Regions from separate parts of the Paenisporosarcina sp. P5_A11 genome, predicted to be linked through region 1. Evidence: riboswitches for the same ligand, from Rfam matches in the RefSeq annotation. Region 1 holds a riboswitch; each other region holds the start of a gene.
What was found. A riboswitch is a leader RNA that binds a small molecule or an ion and turns the genes downstream of it on or off. The one in region 1 is predicted to bind S-adenosylmethionine.
Positions count from the first base shown of each region.

Region 1 (5,665 bases):
GCTATATGGACTCGCCTTTCTCAATCTAATTAAAAATACTGTCCATAAATTGAAGTGAACAAAAGTAGTGTTTGCTACAGTAATCTCACCCTCATTACACTGATTATCTATAGTTAATGAACAATTAACTAATTTCTTTTTCTCTTCAAATTATTCTATCTCGTTTCACTTTCAGCAGTGAATGATAAATGCTTTTTTAAAGAAAATGTTCCAATTGAAAATGACAAGAAAGAATGGATGAATTTGAAGAACAATCATATCCTTGCGGTTTCTCATTTCTTCCTTTTTACACCGATCAATTCCATATTCATCGAATATTCATGGTCGAGTTGACGGGCTTTTGGCGGTTTCGCTTTCCAGTCCAGTGAATAAATATCCATTCTGTCTTGGGACAATAGACAAACAAAAAAGATTGTCTATGACAATCTCCTGTTCTTCAACTAAAGCACCCGTTAGTTGACCAAGACAAGGCAAACACTCTCATTCGATGAAATAAAAAACCCGCTGAACCAGATTACTTATTTATCTTTATTATTTTTGTTTTTATCTTCTTCCAATGCAGTTAGTGCCAGTTTTTTTATCGTCATATCATCCATCGGAGGGTTATGTAATCCTGCGCGAACGTCACGATAGTAACGTTGTAATGGATTAGTTCTTTGTAGACTTTTCGCTCCAACTAATCGCATCGCTTTATCAACAATTGTTATAGCAGAGTTTGTCACAATATGTTTTGCAACACTTACTTCATTTGTCAGTAAATGTCTTGTTGCTTCGTTATCATAAGAAGAAGCCGCTCCATAGATGACGAATCGTGCTTTCATAAGCTCTAAATCTATTTCGCCAATTAGCTGTTGAACATTTGGTAACTGTGCAATTGGTCCATTCAAACTGTTTGGAGTATGCGTATTAGCAAAATGAACTGAGTAATCGCGTGCCGCTTGTGCTACTCCAAGATAAGTAGCTGGAATATGGAGTAACCAACCATTTATTTTCCCGCCGCTTACAAACTCCGGAAGTTCGACTAAATCAGAGTTTTGGACAACTACATTATTTAATATTAAATCGTTGCTACTCGTTCCGCGCATGGATACGACATCCCACGTTTCTTCGATTGATACCCCATCTAAATCTCTGTTGATAAGGAAGAAACCTACTTTTTCTTTTTCTTCAATCCAAGCAGAGGTTAGAAAATATGAGAGTATCGGAGAAGCCGTTGTGAAAATTTTCCGACCATTTATTACCCACGTATTTCCTTTTTTTATAGCGGTTGTACCTGGACGGCCCCCGCGCGTGGGACTACCTGTTTGTGCCTCACTAACAGAACGGTTTACTAGTGCCCCATTTAGAACTTCAGTCGCGAAAAAGTCTAGTTTTTCCTTTGTCCAAAGCTTTTTTTCGAATAACTCACCAACCACACCTAAACTCCAGCCAATGGATAATGCAGTACTAGCATCATAACTTGCAAGCGTTTCTTGCATAAGGACCATGTCGTAAACAGAGAATCCTTCTCCACCTAGTTCAGTTGGTAATGTAAGACTTGCATAACCAAGACCGACTAAATCCTTCATATTCTCTATTGGAAAAACGGAAAGCTCATCAATTTCCGCAGACCTACTTTTAAATCTTTCTTCAAATTGTTGCAATTTATCGAGCCACTTTTTTTGTTTTTCCGTTTTTATATATAAATTACTCAACAGTGTTCGTCTCCTTTAATATATGTAACCTACTATTCATATTGATTAAGTACGAATTAAACGAAAATAAAAAAATCTTTCAAAACAAAAAGAGTGTCATGTACATTAAGTACACTTATCTCTCAAGACGGTTCTTTCTGGCTGTAGACCATACCATAGATCAAAGCGGTTGCTGAAGCATCATTCGTCCAGTCCCTCTGCTTCTCTTGATAAGAAATATGAAGTTATTGAGATGAGTTTAATGCTGGAATTGAATGAAGTCAATTTTAAACATTACAAAACCAATAGGAATTAAATTATATTTAGAACTAATTATTCTCTTTAGGTCACGTGCGGTCTCTTCACGTCTTCGCACATTTTAACCGTAAAGATATCTTCCGTTTTTACATAATCTCGAAATAGGATTTGTCCCTTTCCATAATTAACTGCCCCTCTAATAAAGGTCTTGAGTTCCGATAAATCAATTCCCCAGGCATGATGATAGAGTTGATTTCCCATTACAAAAAAGCGTACTTCAAGTGTTTATAAATCGCTATTCGCGCCAACCATAAAAATCCCCATCCCATGAAGGTTTGTTTACATTTGTCGCCTATTCCCCTCATCTCGCATAACGGAATCACTGGCCACAATTTTAAGGGTATGTCCTCAAATGTACATTTCGCCACACCGGTCTTCTTCTCTTCCAAATCAAACGCCAATTTAGCATATTTGGGCATATACCTACTGCTAAAGGCAAATGGAATAGTTTCAAAAAGTTATCGTTATGTGCATTTTCCGAAAACCATAAGCAAAGTATGAGCTTTAACATTGCTTATGGACGTTCGGCGACAATATCACATACTGCAACAATTTCTACCTTTATATTATTCTGATATTCTGGAAGATGACGAACTATAGAGATTGTTTCACAACCGATTACGCTTCTTTTAATGTACTCATTTTCATTCTCATTCTATTTCTTTGCAAGATGCGGTAGTTTTGTATTTAAAAAATTAATGCTCATTCCAATGCTCTCAAATGGAGTCCGGCGAGTGAAATCCTGCTCAACGACCCACCACTGAACTCCCGCTTCTTCTCCTATATTCAATACTGCTTCAATATCAACTCCGCCTGTTCCAAGCTCCGCGAAAAATTGTTCCTCATCAGTCGTCATGTCCTTCAAATGGATAATCGGTGTTCTATTTTTATATTTATTAATCCACTCAACTGGATTTTCTCCTGCCTTTTTCAGCCAATACACATCAAACTCTGCTTTTAAATTGTCTTCGTTTGTATCTTCTAAAATGGATTCAAGCGCCATTCTGCCATCTGAGAGAAGGTCTAGTTCAAAATCATGGTTATGATAAAGTAGTGTAATGCCTTCAAGGCGGCACTTTTCCCCTGCTTGATCCAATATAGAAATAAGGTTACGATAATGTTCTTCTGAACGGCGGTCAGGCAATAAATAAGGGCAAACTACATAATTACTTCCTAACGTTTTCTGGTCTTCAATAACCCCGGCCAGGTTGTTTTCCAATTCTTCTAAAGGCACATGACTGGACGCTGCCTGAAGGCCAAGTTCATCCAATAGCACTTTTACTTCTTTCGCAGTCATTCCACCGTATCCGGCAAATTCCACTCCATCGAAGCCAAGTTCTGCAACCTTTTTCAAGGTACCGGAAAAATCTTGCTCGCTTTCCTCTCGCAATGTATACATTTGTACAGCTACTGGAATTTTCGTCATCACTTATATCCTCATTTCTATTAGTTAAGAACATCACTTATGTGATTTTATCTTTCATCCATGCTCTTCACTCATATGTTTCTTCATTAATAATTTTATTTAGAAAAACTTCGAAGGAAGCCAGCCATTTTCAACACTTTGCCTAAAATTCCGAACTGGCATGATACCTTCTTCCTGCTTTTAACTCCTGCTTCCTTGTTCAAATGCTAATAACTGTACGGACGCATATGCCTTAAACGCTAGATTTTTTTGAAGCTCATCCAGACCGTCTAATGAATTAGGTGGAATACCTAAAGACCATTCTCTTACAATAACAGGTACTTCAGCCCGCTTGGTCACCGTCAAATGAATATGCAAAAACATATCGTTATTGCTATCTTCCTCAGTAAAACAATGATAGATAACTAATTCAACAATTGAACAACATTCATTTCATGGAACATTAATTATATATTCATTTTCCGTAACTATGAATTGTCCTCCATTTATGTATTGAGGTTCTGTCAACTTAACATTAGTATCTGTTTCAAATTGCATGTCCAATCCGTTTTTAAACGATAAGTGAACTGAATATTTTTTCACTGAACTCCCCCGATAAATAATCAATTCGACTCCACATCTGGAATTTCCTTCAACTTACTCCAAAACATTAATGAGGACAACAGGGGCTCATAAGACCTTCTTTAGAGTGGAATGGGCCCATAAATGGTCGCAATCAACTTATATTACGAGTATCGGATGAACACCACGTAGAAATTCTAATATCTTGAAATCAGGCTTTCTTCCAACCCGTCCATAGTCAGAACGCTACCAATTTCTTTCGGCAATTCCATCCATTTCTTTTCTTCTCACGGGAAAACAAAAAAAGCGCCCTTGTGGTTACTTCTAAAGATTATTTCATTTGCTAATTTGCTAAAAGTCTCAAATCAATATCCCCTTTGAATGTAATACCTTCGGCTAACCTTTTCCTTATCAAGGTTTATTAAAAAAATAAAATCATTCATATCAGATTCTTCAACTATTCCACAGCGACGAGTCTATTTTTCAAATAAATTTATTAATTGGTAAATTATACCTACACCAAGGCGTAGTTAAGCGTAATTTTAATTATTTATAAAATTAAAATAATTCAATTTATTCATTCGAATTATTTTATACTAATTTATAATTAAAATTATCCAATTTTAGGAGGTATAAAATATTGAAGAAAAAGCTAATTGTACCCGTATTTCTGTCGTCAGCATTGTTGGTAGGTTCTATCCCAGTTAGTAGTGTATTTGCGCAGTCGGTTGTTTCGAGTGAGGTTAATAGGGTACAAGCTTCTAAGGAGTGGAATGAGAAAGCAAGCGTTCCTTTATTTGTGAAGGAGCGATTTGAACAGAAATTCTCTACTAGCACCCCTTCCAATGCATTGAATTATTTGAAGAAAAACCAAGTTAAAACCGGAATTACAAATCCGGATAAAAACCTAAAAGTGAAAAGTGTACAAAAAGATGAACTGGGTATGACTCACGTCCGTTTTAAACAGGCAATAAATGGAGTTAACGTAGAAGGATCCGAAGTTATTGTTCATTTTAATGAGAATAATGAAATAGTATCCGTAAACGGAAGAATAAATCAGACTATTGCCGATGATGGAGTGGACACGACTGCCTCCTTAAGTAGTGATGCTGCACTACAGGTGGCGTTATCCTCTGTCACTGCCCCTGAAGAGCTGACATATGAGCCAACTACTGAGCTTGTTGTCTATCCTTTTGAAAAGGAAAATCATACAGCTTTTAAAGTGAATGTTAACTTCATGGGTGATGAACCTGGAAACTGGTTTGTGTTTGTGGATGCAAATACGGGAGAAGTAATCGATAAGTATAATGGCTTAATGCATGCTGAAGAAAATAAAACACAAAAAGGTGCTGGAAAAGGTGTTCATGGCGATCACAGGGAATTACATATCACCCAAGTGAAGGAACCGAAATCCGGGACTAAGTTTGCGTTAGCAGATTACTCTCATGAGAATCTTGAAGGTATTTTTACCTATGATGCTAACAATGATGGGAGTTCAAAGAATGATACTCTATATGTTGGGAATTCTGCTGCATTTATAGGCGACTATGATCGAGCTGCTGTCGATGCACACTATAATTCCGAGAAGGTATATGAGTATTTTCTAAATGAACATGGCCGTAATTCCCTGGATGGGGAAGGAATGGCAATCGTTTCTAAAGTTCACTATGGCAATAATTATAACAAC
Region 1 covers NZ_JBFUKT010000107.1:4,670-10,334, forward strand. The annotation lists gene AC1DOS_RS13595 (acyl-CoA dehydrogenase family protein) at 519-1,697, opposite strand; SAM riboswitch class I at 1,807-1,910, opposite strand; gene AC1DOS_RS13600 (sugar phosphate isomerase/epimerase family protein) at 2,647-3,417, opposite strand; gene AC1DOS_RS13605 (hypothetical protein) at 3,598-3,780, opposite strand; gene AC1DOS_RS13610 (M4 family metallopeptidase) at 4,619-5,665, shown strand, end outside.

Region 2 (4,061 bases), on a different contig from region 1:
CTAACATTGAAAGAACTCGACCATGGTCAGCAACTGAATTACTAATTAAAATCGTTGCACCTTCAGGAAGTTCTTCTAATGATTTATATTTTTTAGAATAAACACCGATAGGTTCAATGTGAATACCGCCAGCATTGACAAAATCATAGTTGTTGTCAGAGATTTGTGATTCTAAGTAGGGAATATGTTGAAAGTAGTTAGCATCTAAATCACCAGATTCTAAATCTTTGTTCGGTAAAATATAGTCTTGATATGTTTCGATTTCAAGGTCAATCCCTTTTTCTTTAAGCAATGGTTTCGCTTGTTCGAGGATTTCAGCGTGCGGAGTGTTTGATGCTCCTACTACTAATTCCTTGTTACCTCCAGAAGACTCTCCATCTCCACCACATGCTGCTAGTGTGATTGCACTTACCGATAATAAAATTCCTGCTACAAGTTTCTTCATGATTGTCTCTCCCTTTTCCTTAAAATATGTGATCGAGTTTTACTCGCAGGCACCAATTAACGCTTATCTGCTTTTGAAGTGAAGGCATCGCCAATCCATTGGATGATAAAAACAATAATTAAGATGAGAATCGTCGATACGATCGTTACATCTTCACGACTACGTTGGAAGCCATCTAAGAATGCCAAGTTACCTAATCCGCCAGCTCCAATAATACCTGCCATCGCAGTATACCCAACAAGCGCAACAGCAGTAACTGTAAGTCCTGAAAGTAATGCTGGAAGTGATTCAGGTAATAACACTTTCCAAATAATTGTCGTAGTCTTTGCACCCATTGAGCGAGCTGCTTCGATTACTCCTTTATCAATTTCACGTAAAGCAATTAACACCATTCGAGCATAAAATGGAGCTGCACCAATGATAAGTGCAGGTAATGCTGCATTTGCACCACGAATGGTATCAAGTAAAAACTTAGTAAACGGGATTAACAAAATGATTAGGATGATAAATGGGATGGATCTGAAGATGTTGACAAATGCACCTGTTAACCAATACACGATTTTATTTGCCCATAGTTGATGTGGACTCGTCAGAAATAGCAAAATACCTAGGGCAAGACCAATGACAAATGTGAATCCCGTGGCCATTGCAGACATATAAAGTGTTTCAAGTGTAGCTTCCCACATTTTTTCCCAATCAACATTAGGTAGAAGGTTTTCAATCATGTGAGATCACCTCCGTATGAACTTCTTGTTCATGTAAATAGTCAATTGCTTGATTAATCGCTAAAGTATCCCCATCAATTTGCAAATACAATGTTCCGTATGCACCATTTTGAGTTTGTGTAATATTACCTTGTACGATATTTACTTCGACTTGATATTGTTTAATGAGCCTTGAGAGTATAGGTTGTTCAGTTCGATCTCCAACAAACACGAGTTTCACGAGTTTGCCAAAAGGATATTGCTCGATAAGATGAGCAATTGTTTGACTGGCTTCTTCTGGACCATTAACTTGTGCTACAAAGCGTTTCGTAATGTCCTGTTGAGGTGTTTGGAAGATCTCGAGTACTGAACCCATCTCAACCACTTTCCCTGCTTCCATGACCGCGACGCGATGACAAATTTTGCGAATAACATGCATTTCATGTGTTATGAGTACGATTGTTAATCCTAAGCGTTTGTTAATATCCACAAGCAACTCTAGTATTTGATCCGTTGTTTCTGGGTCAAGCGCCGATGTTGCTTCGTCACAAAGCAATACCTCGGGGTTGTTAGCAAGTGCACGCGCGATTCCAACACGTTGTTTTTGTCCTCCAGATAATTGAGAAGGATATGCTTTTTCTCTCCCAGTTAATCCAACAAGTTCGATTAACTCTTTTACTCGTTCTATGCGTTTCGTTTTGCTAATTCCTGCAATTTCAAGTGGGAACGAAATATTATCTTCAACTGTTCGAGACCACAGTAAGTTAAAGTGTTGGAAAATCATGCTAACTTTTTGTCTTGCACTTCGAAGTGCTTGACCTGAGCTTGATGATATTTCTTGTCCGTTAACTGTTACACTTCCTGAAGTCGGTTTTTCTAAACCATTTAACAATCGAATTAATGTACTTTTACCTGCACCACTATAGCCGATAATGCCAAAGATTTCTCCTTGTTCAACAGTTAAATTGACATCATCTACAGCAATAAGTTGGCCATTACTTGTTATAAATGTTTTTGATAAGTTTTGTAATTGAATCATTTCTCTAGTTCACCTCTGAATTTAAAAAGTCCCCTCCGCAGAAAAGCAGAAGGGACTAATTGCATAGTTATATACGTTAGACCGTTCTCTCATCTGTCAAAGCAAAATACTTTGAGTGATTTGGCACCATTTCACAAATTTGTGACGGTTGCCGGGCTTCATCGGGCACTTCCCTCAGCCTCTCTTTATAAGAGTTTACGATATTAAGTTTTGGTTTATTGTTCCGACTGATAATGTAACACGTTCAAATGTGAACGTCAAATATTTTTTCTCAATCGATTGTAGAGATACGGCACTGAGTGGAAAGCGTAAATTTTTTCAGTGATTTGTCCATTCTCAGAAATTAATAAGCAAGGGACACTTTCAATTTGCTGGTCATCCGCTAAATGTTCTACAAAATTCAAATTCGCTTTGCCTATTTCCACATTTGGTAAAAGATCTTCCACCACATCCATCATTTTGGAAGCAATTTTGCAAGTTCCACACAAAGGAGTATATAGGTAATAGGCTGTAACATTAGCGTTTTGTGAAAAAGTTTCCCACTCAGTAATTGTCCATTCTTTCATTATATTCATCCTTTTAGTTTAAACGATAAATTGCGATCTCACTTCAATATTTGCTCCGAGTAAAATGCTCGCAATGATTTTCAAAGGGGTTGTCGCGACTTCACGATAAGTAACATCTGTATATAAATGCAAAGCCTCAGGAAATTCACGTTTAATAAGCGCACGTAGTTTCTCACCTGAACTATCAGCATCCACAAATATATACATTTCATCTTGCTCATAAGGAACAAGTAACTCTTCTAAACGAGATGCGCTGACCGTTCCGTTCGTACAAATAATTTCAATAGGTTCTGCTAGAACTTTTTGTATTCTTTGTTTATCTGAACGACCTTCTACCACGATTACTTTCCCTGAAAGCATGGGATCACTCCTTGCTAGACTCATTTATAAGGATATATTAAAAGACTTAAAAAAGCTGTTACCATACCTTTATCGTTACCTACTCGAAGCTTTTGATGCGCCTTTTAAATTCAAATTTATACTCTATATATGAAAAAAACGCCGAACACATGTCGGCGTTTTACTAACGTTTTACTCTTGTGTCATTTTTTCGTATTGTTCAGCAGTCATTAATGAGTCTACTTCTTTAACATCAGCAGGTTCGATAACAACCATCCATGCATTTTCATATGGAGATTCATTAACAAATTCAGGACTGTCTTCTAATTCACTGTTAACTTCTACTACTTTTCCACTGATTGGTGCATAAAGCTCTGAAACTGTTTTAACAGATTCAACACTGCCAAATGGTTCGTTTGTTTTAATATCGTCGCCTACTTGAGGAAGTTCAACGAATACAATATCACCAAGCTCAGATTGAGCGAAGTGTGTAATACCGATGCGTGCTTTCCCATCTTCAACTTTAACCCATTCGTGTTCTTCAGAGTAGCGTAATTCTTTTGGTGTGCTCATTAATAACCCTCCAAATATGTAATATATTCAACTTCAGTTTGACATAATCTTTCCCTAAAAACAAGAACAGATATTATCGTTTCCAGTTCTCAATAAAATCCGATTCTTTATATCCCAATGTAACTTTTGAGCCATCTGTAACGAGAGGTCTCTTAATTAACATTCCGTCTGAAGATAGCAATTCAAATTGTTCATCGTCTGACATAGTTGGAAGCTTATCTTTCAATCCAAGCTCACGGTATTTCATGCCACTTGTATTATAGAACTTCTTGAGTGACAGACCACTTGCCTCCACGATTTTTTTCAATTCTTCTATTGTTGGGGGTGTTTCTACAAGATGTACATCATGATATTCTAACCCTTCTGCATCTAACCAAGCTTTTGCTTTTCGACAT
Region 2 covers NZ_JBFUKT010000022.1:26,763-30,823, reverse strand. The annotation lists partial or broken gene AC1DOS_RS06185 (MetQ/NlpA family ABC transporter substrate-binding protein) at 1-445, opposite strand, end outside; gene AC1DOS_RS06180 (methionine ABC transporter permease) at 502-1,170, opposite strand; gene AC1DOS_RS06175 (methionine ABC transporter ATP-binding protein) at 1,163-2,188, opposite strand; SAM riboswitch class I at 2,275-2,382, opposite strand; gene AC1DOS_RS06170 (thioredoxin family protein) at 2,446-2,754, opposite strand; gene AC1DOS_RS06165 (toprim domain-containing protein) at 2,773-3,114, opposite strand; gene gcvH (glycine cleavage system protein GcvH) at 3,286-3,666, opposite strand; gene AC1DOS_RS06155 (arsenate reductase family protein) at 3,740-4,061, opposite strand, start outside.
Region 2: it holds a riboswitch for S-adenosylmethionine, as region 1 does, so the genes downstream of both, AC1DOS_RS06175 (methionine ABC transporter ATP-binding protein) here and AC1DOS_RS13595 (acyl-CoA dehydrogenase family protein) in region 1, are expected to answer to the same signal.

Region 3 (5,665 bases), on a different contig from region 1:
GTGAACCATACTCTGCTTTAATTTCAGCCACTGCTTTTTCAAACAATCCTTTTTTTGCGTCGAATTTTTCCCGATCAAAGTCACGAATTATATATGACAACTGTGCTTCTTCTACATGACCGCTGAAATTCATTAAGTGTATAAATCCTTCATAGCCTTCAGTCTTTTCAGGCACTTCAGATGCCGGCATATAAGATTGGAACTTCATCGCAATAGTTAAGGCGTTGACCATTTTGTTTTTTGCAGATCCAGGGTGAACGCTAGTTCCGCGTGTGATGACTTTTGCCCCAGCAGCGTTAAAACTTTCAAATTGTAGTTCCCCAAGAGGACCTCCATCCATCGTGTAAGCATATTTTGCATCGAATTTTTCAACATCGAATTTATGAGGTCCGCGACCAATCTCTTCATCAGGAGTGAAGGCAATTCTGAGTTTGCCATGTTTGATGTCTGGATTATTTATCAGATACTCCATAGCTGTCATTATTTCAGCAATACCCGCTTTATTGTCGGCACCAAGTAATGTCGTGCCATCTGTTGTTATTAAAGTGTGACCGATATAATTGTTAAGCTCAGGAAAATCGGTAGGAGACATTACTGTTGTTTCGTTTAATGAAATGTCGCCGCCTTCGTAGCAATCGATGCGCTGAGGATTCGCATTTTTCCCAGTGTAATCCGTTGCTGTATCAACATGAGCTAAGAATCCAATTGTAGGCAATTCATGGTCTATATTTGAAGGTAATGTAGCAAATAAATAGCCATTATCATCAAGTGAAATGTCTTCCATTCCGATCGCAGCCAACTCTTTTTCAAGTTCATGGAGTAAGTCCCACTGACCTGGTGTTGAAGGGCAAGTTGAACTGTTTGCGTCAGATTGTGTATCAATTTTTGCATAACGCACGAGGCGTTCGATTAATATTTCTTGCATGACATTCCACTCCTTAATTTCATAAATCTATTATTAGTTTATCATTTTCAGAATCATCTAGGAATATTGAATGCTATTAAAAATCAGATAGGATATTTTTTAACCTAATAAGAGGCTGCTGCCAAACAGGTAAATGTAAGAAATATAGTAAATCCTCTTAGAATTCCTGTGGAGATGTCGTTTTTTTCTTTTTCATAACAGTAGACACTTTAGGTTCAGTTCCTTGCTTTATACGTAGAATGTTTTCTCTATGTTTCCAAATAGCTAAAGTGAAAAGAGCTAATGAGATGAAGTTCGGCCAAAATCCTCCCATAAACCAAAATACATAAACCAATAATGTAAGGTATAAAAAAAGAACGCCAATTGGTAAATAGTCTGTTATGAGAGTTATTAATATGAGCAAGGTCAATCCAATACAGCCCATTCTCCAATCGACAGCAAACATAATCCCAATGATTGATGCAGTTCCTTTGCCACCATCAAAATTCATCCACAAAGGATAATTATGTCCGATAACGACAGCTGCTCCTATTAATAAAAGTAGAGTAGGTGTGTAGCCATTAAAGAGACTTTGTGTATCTAAAATATAGGCCAATAATAGAACGGCGATAAATCCTTTACCAATGTCAAATAACGCAACTAAAGCCCCGAATTTCCATCCTAACACGATGGTAGCATTAGACGCCCCAGAATTCTTTACACCTTGATCTTTTACATTAACCCCTGAAATCCATTGTGCGATGTAGGACCCATGTAACCCCCCAATTAAATAGCCTGATAGGATAATCATGAGTGACAATAAAGCAAGATTCAAAATCTCAACTCCTTTTTTCTTCTCACTCTTTAAACGTTTGACTATTGGCTGAAGTTTCAAAAAAAATAATTATTTCTTGACTTTTTCTTCCTGGAAAACATATACTGTTTCTCAAGATGGAAAATTGAATCAAATACTCTTATCAAGAGCGGCAGAGGGACTAGGCCCTACGATGCCCAGCAACCGGCAAGTGATGAACTTGCAAAGGTGCTAATTCCTACAGATTTCTTCATGTGGATCTGAAAGATAAGAGGAGGTATACGCAATTGCGAGCCCCCTCTTCTTAAGCGAAGAAGGGGCTTTTTGTATTCCAAAACTCCTCTTTCGCCTCCACACTTCCATCTAAACCACAAACCAGGAGGGAAAAACAATGACTAATCTTCAACCAGAAACGCTACTTTTACACGGAGGGCAAGAGCCGGATCCGATTACTGGCTCACGTGCGGTACCAATTCATAAAACTACTTCTTTTGTTTTCAAAGATACAGAACATGCTCAAAAACTTTTTGCGCTGCAAGAAGCTGGAAATATCTATACGCGTATAGGCAATCCAACAGTCGATGTATTTGAACAGCGTGTTGCTTTGTTAGAAGGGGGTACAGCTGCAGTAGCTTTATCAAGTGGAATGGCAGCGATCGCTTTTTCTATTTTAAATATAGCAGGAGCAGGAGATGAAATCATTGCTGCTAGTAATTTATATGGTGGTACTTATAATTTGTTTGCTAAAACACTTCCAAAGTATGGAATCACTGTAAAGTTTGTCGATTCAACTAATCCGGAGAATTTCCGAGGAGCCATTTCTGAAAAAACGAAAGCCATTTTTGGGGAAATTATCGGCAATCCAAGTCTCCATGTTCTAGATATAGAAGCTGTGTCTACTATAGCCCACGCGCACGGAATTCCGTTAATTGTTGATAATACATTTGCTACTCCATATGGAAGTAATCCTATTGAATATGGTGCTGATGTAGTAGTACATTCAGCAACAAAATGGATTGGTGGACATGGTACTTCAATTGGAGGTGTGGTAGTTGATGCAGGAAAATTCGATTGGAATAGCGAGAAGTTTCCTGAGTTTACGGAACCAGATACTAGTTACCATGGATTGCGTTATGGGATTGACGTGCCTCAAGTTGCATTCGCTATTAAACTTCGAGTTCAACTACTTCGTGACTTTGGTCCATGTCTAAGCCCAGATAATGCATTTTCTTTCTTGCAAGGTCTCGAAACGTTACATTTACGTGTGCCGAGGCACAATGAAAATGCATTGGCGGTAGCTAATTTTCTAGAGAATCATCCAGCGGTGGAGTGGGTAAGTTTCAATGGATTTGAATCTCATCCATCTCATCAATTAGCTAATAAATACTTGAAGAATGGATACGGTTCAATTGTGAATTTTGGAATTAAAGGAGGACGAGATGCAGGGCGTAAAATCATCGATAACGTCAAAATCTGGTCTCATGTTGCCAATGTAGGAGATGCCAAATCGCTTATCATTCATCCGGCTTCTACGACACATCAACAGTTAAGTGGAGAAGAATTAAGAAAGTCAGGTGTCACAGAAGAATTGATTCGACTTTCAGTGGGATTAGAGTCGGTAGAAGACTTATTAGCTGATTTAAGGCAAGCGATAGATCAAGCAATCGTCGTACCGATTTAACTTGGAGGTGGAATTAGTGGCAACAGGAAGTGTAGAAATCGGAAACTTCCAAACAGAGTCTGGGAATCTACTGGAACAAGTTGAACTTTCATATGAATCTTGCGGTCCATTAGATGCACCTGTTATTTTAGTTTGTCATGCTTTGACTGGAAATCAATATGCTACTGGAACTCAGGAAAAACCAGGTTGGTGGAGTGGAATGATTGGACCTGGAAAAGTTATTGATACGAATGTATTTCAAGTAATTACATGGAATGTTTTAGGGGGATGTTCCGGTTCAACTGGTCCAGCTACAATTAATCCTACAACAGGTGAACCATATCGCTCATCCTTTCCAACCATTACAATTCGAGATATGGTCCATGCTGAAAAACAAGGATTACTAGCTTTGGGAATTGATAGACTTCATGCAGTAGTTGGAGGATCGCTTGGTGGGATGCGTGTGCTGGAGTGGGGACTACTCTACCCAAAAGATATGGATTTACTGATTCCATTAGCAGTTACCCCTTATTTAAGTGATACAGGTATTGCCTATAATTATATTGGCATTCATGCAATTGAAACAGATGCAAACTATTGCAATGGAAACTATAAGAGTTCATCAGATATAAAAGGGTTTGAAACAGCACGCATGGCGGGGTTAGTCACTTATCGTAGTGAACAATTACATAAGGACCGTTTTGCAAGAAAGACCAGAAGTGATGGTTTGTTCGAAATCGAATCCTATATGAAATACCAAGGGACAAAACTTACGGAACGTTTTGATGCGAACAGCTATCTTACCTTATTACGGGCAATGAACACTCATGATATCGGGAGGGATAGAGGCGGAATAGAAATAGCGGCGAAACAATTTGAAGCAAAAGTAATCACCATAGCATTCACACATGATTTACTATATCCACCTGAGGACATTTGCTCTTTTGCGCATCTCGTTCCTGATCATCATTTCTGCATGGTCAACACACGATTCGGTCATGATGGCTTTCTGACTGAATTTGAGACATGGGGAGATATATTAACTGTTCACTTGGGGGTAAAGTCATGGCAACGATTCAAGCAGCAATCTTAGGTTTTGGAACAGTTGGTCAAGGCATATTCCAAATTCTTAATGAAAGAAAACATCAATTAAAACAATCATTAGGATTGGATATAGAAGTAAAAGCAATTCTAATACGAGAACCAACAAAAAGTCGTATGGCAACGCCAGGCGTTATGGTAACTGACAACTTTCAAGACATTGAAGACATTCCCGATATTCAAGTTGTATTTGAGGCAATTGTAGGTGAAGAACCGGCATTTCAATATCTATGTAGGTCTATTCAAAAAGGCTGTCATGTGATTACAGCTAATAAAGTAATGTTCTCAAAGTATGGTTTAGAATTACAAGAACGAGCAAAAAGACAAGGTGTCCATGTCGGATATGAAGCAACAACAGCAGGGGGCGTACCAATAATAAAAACCTTGAAAAACCTTCTGCTTGTGAATCAGGTGCATAGAATTCAAGGGATATTAAATGGAACATCAAATTACATTTTAACTCAAATGCGAATACATGAAAGCTTGTTTCATGATGCCTTAGAAGAAGCAAAGGTACTTGGCTATGCAGAGTCAGATCCTTTTAATGACATTTCTGGTCAAGACGCATTTCGAAAGCTTATGATATTAAGTACTTTGGCATTTGGTAAACAACCGAATTGGGATGATGTAACGATTGCTGGAATTGCTGATATTACACTTGAACAAGTACAAAGTGCAACAAGAGAAGGTTTGCGTTTCAGGCATGTGGCAGAGATTATTGAAGAGCAAGACGGGTCCTTACATGCAAGCGTTGGTCTAAGATTAGTAGATCCCGAGCATCCGTTGTATGCAGTTGAGGGTGTAAACAACGCGATTGCGCTTGATACAAATTACATTGGGACTTTAACTTTAATTGGACCAGGAGCTGGTAAATTTCCCACAGCAAGTGTCATGGTGGAAGATTATGCAGAAATCATAGGAAAACACGCTCAATTTTTAGTTACCTTATAAGAAAATAGAACCGTTGCATTTGTCTCCATGTGGAGGAATGCAACGGTTTTTATGTATGAAAAAAACAAAAAAATATCGTTAATTATTATATAGAAGAAATACGTTCATAATATAAAAAATTTATTATCTTGATATCAGGATATGTGGTAATAGATGGGAAAAATAAAGAATCGATAGTCCTGTTTAATACCAAAAAAAGGGTGAAAAATGGATAATTTGATTTAACCTGGAAATA
Region 3 covers NZ_JBFUKT010000002.1:81,993-87,657, forward strand. The annotation lists gene pepT (peptidase T) at 1-925, opposite strand, end outside; gene AC1DOS_RS01340 (glycerol-3-phosphate acyltransferase) at 1,083-1,739, opposite strand; SAM riboswitch class I at 1,876-1,992, shown strand; gene AC1DOS_RS01345 (O-acetylhomoserine aminocarboxypropyltransferase/cysteine synthase family protein) at 2,110-3,399, shown strand; gene metX (homoserine O-acetyltransferase MetX) at 3,416-4,471, shown strand; gene AC1DOS_RS01355 (homoserine dehydrogenase) at 4,444-5,430, shown strand.
Region 3: it holds a riboswitch for S-adenosylmethionine, as region 1 does, so the genes downstream of both, AC1DOS_RS01345 (O-acetylhomoserine aminocarboxypropyltransferase/cysteine synthase family protein) here and AC1DOS_RS13595 (acyl-CoA dehydrogenase family protein) in region 1, are expected to answer to the same signal.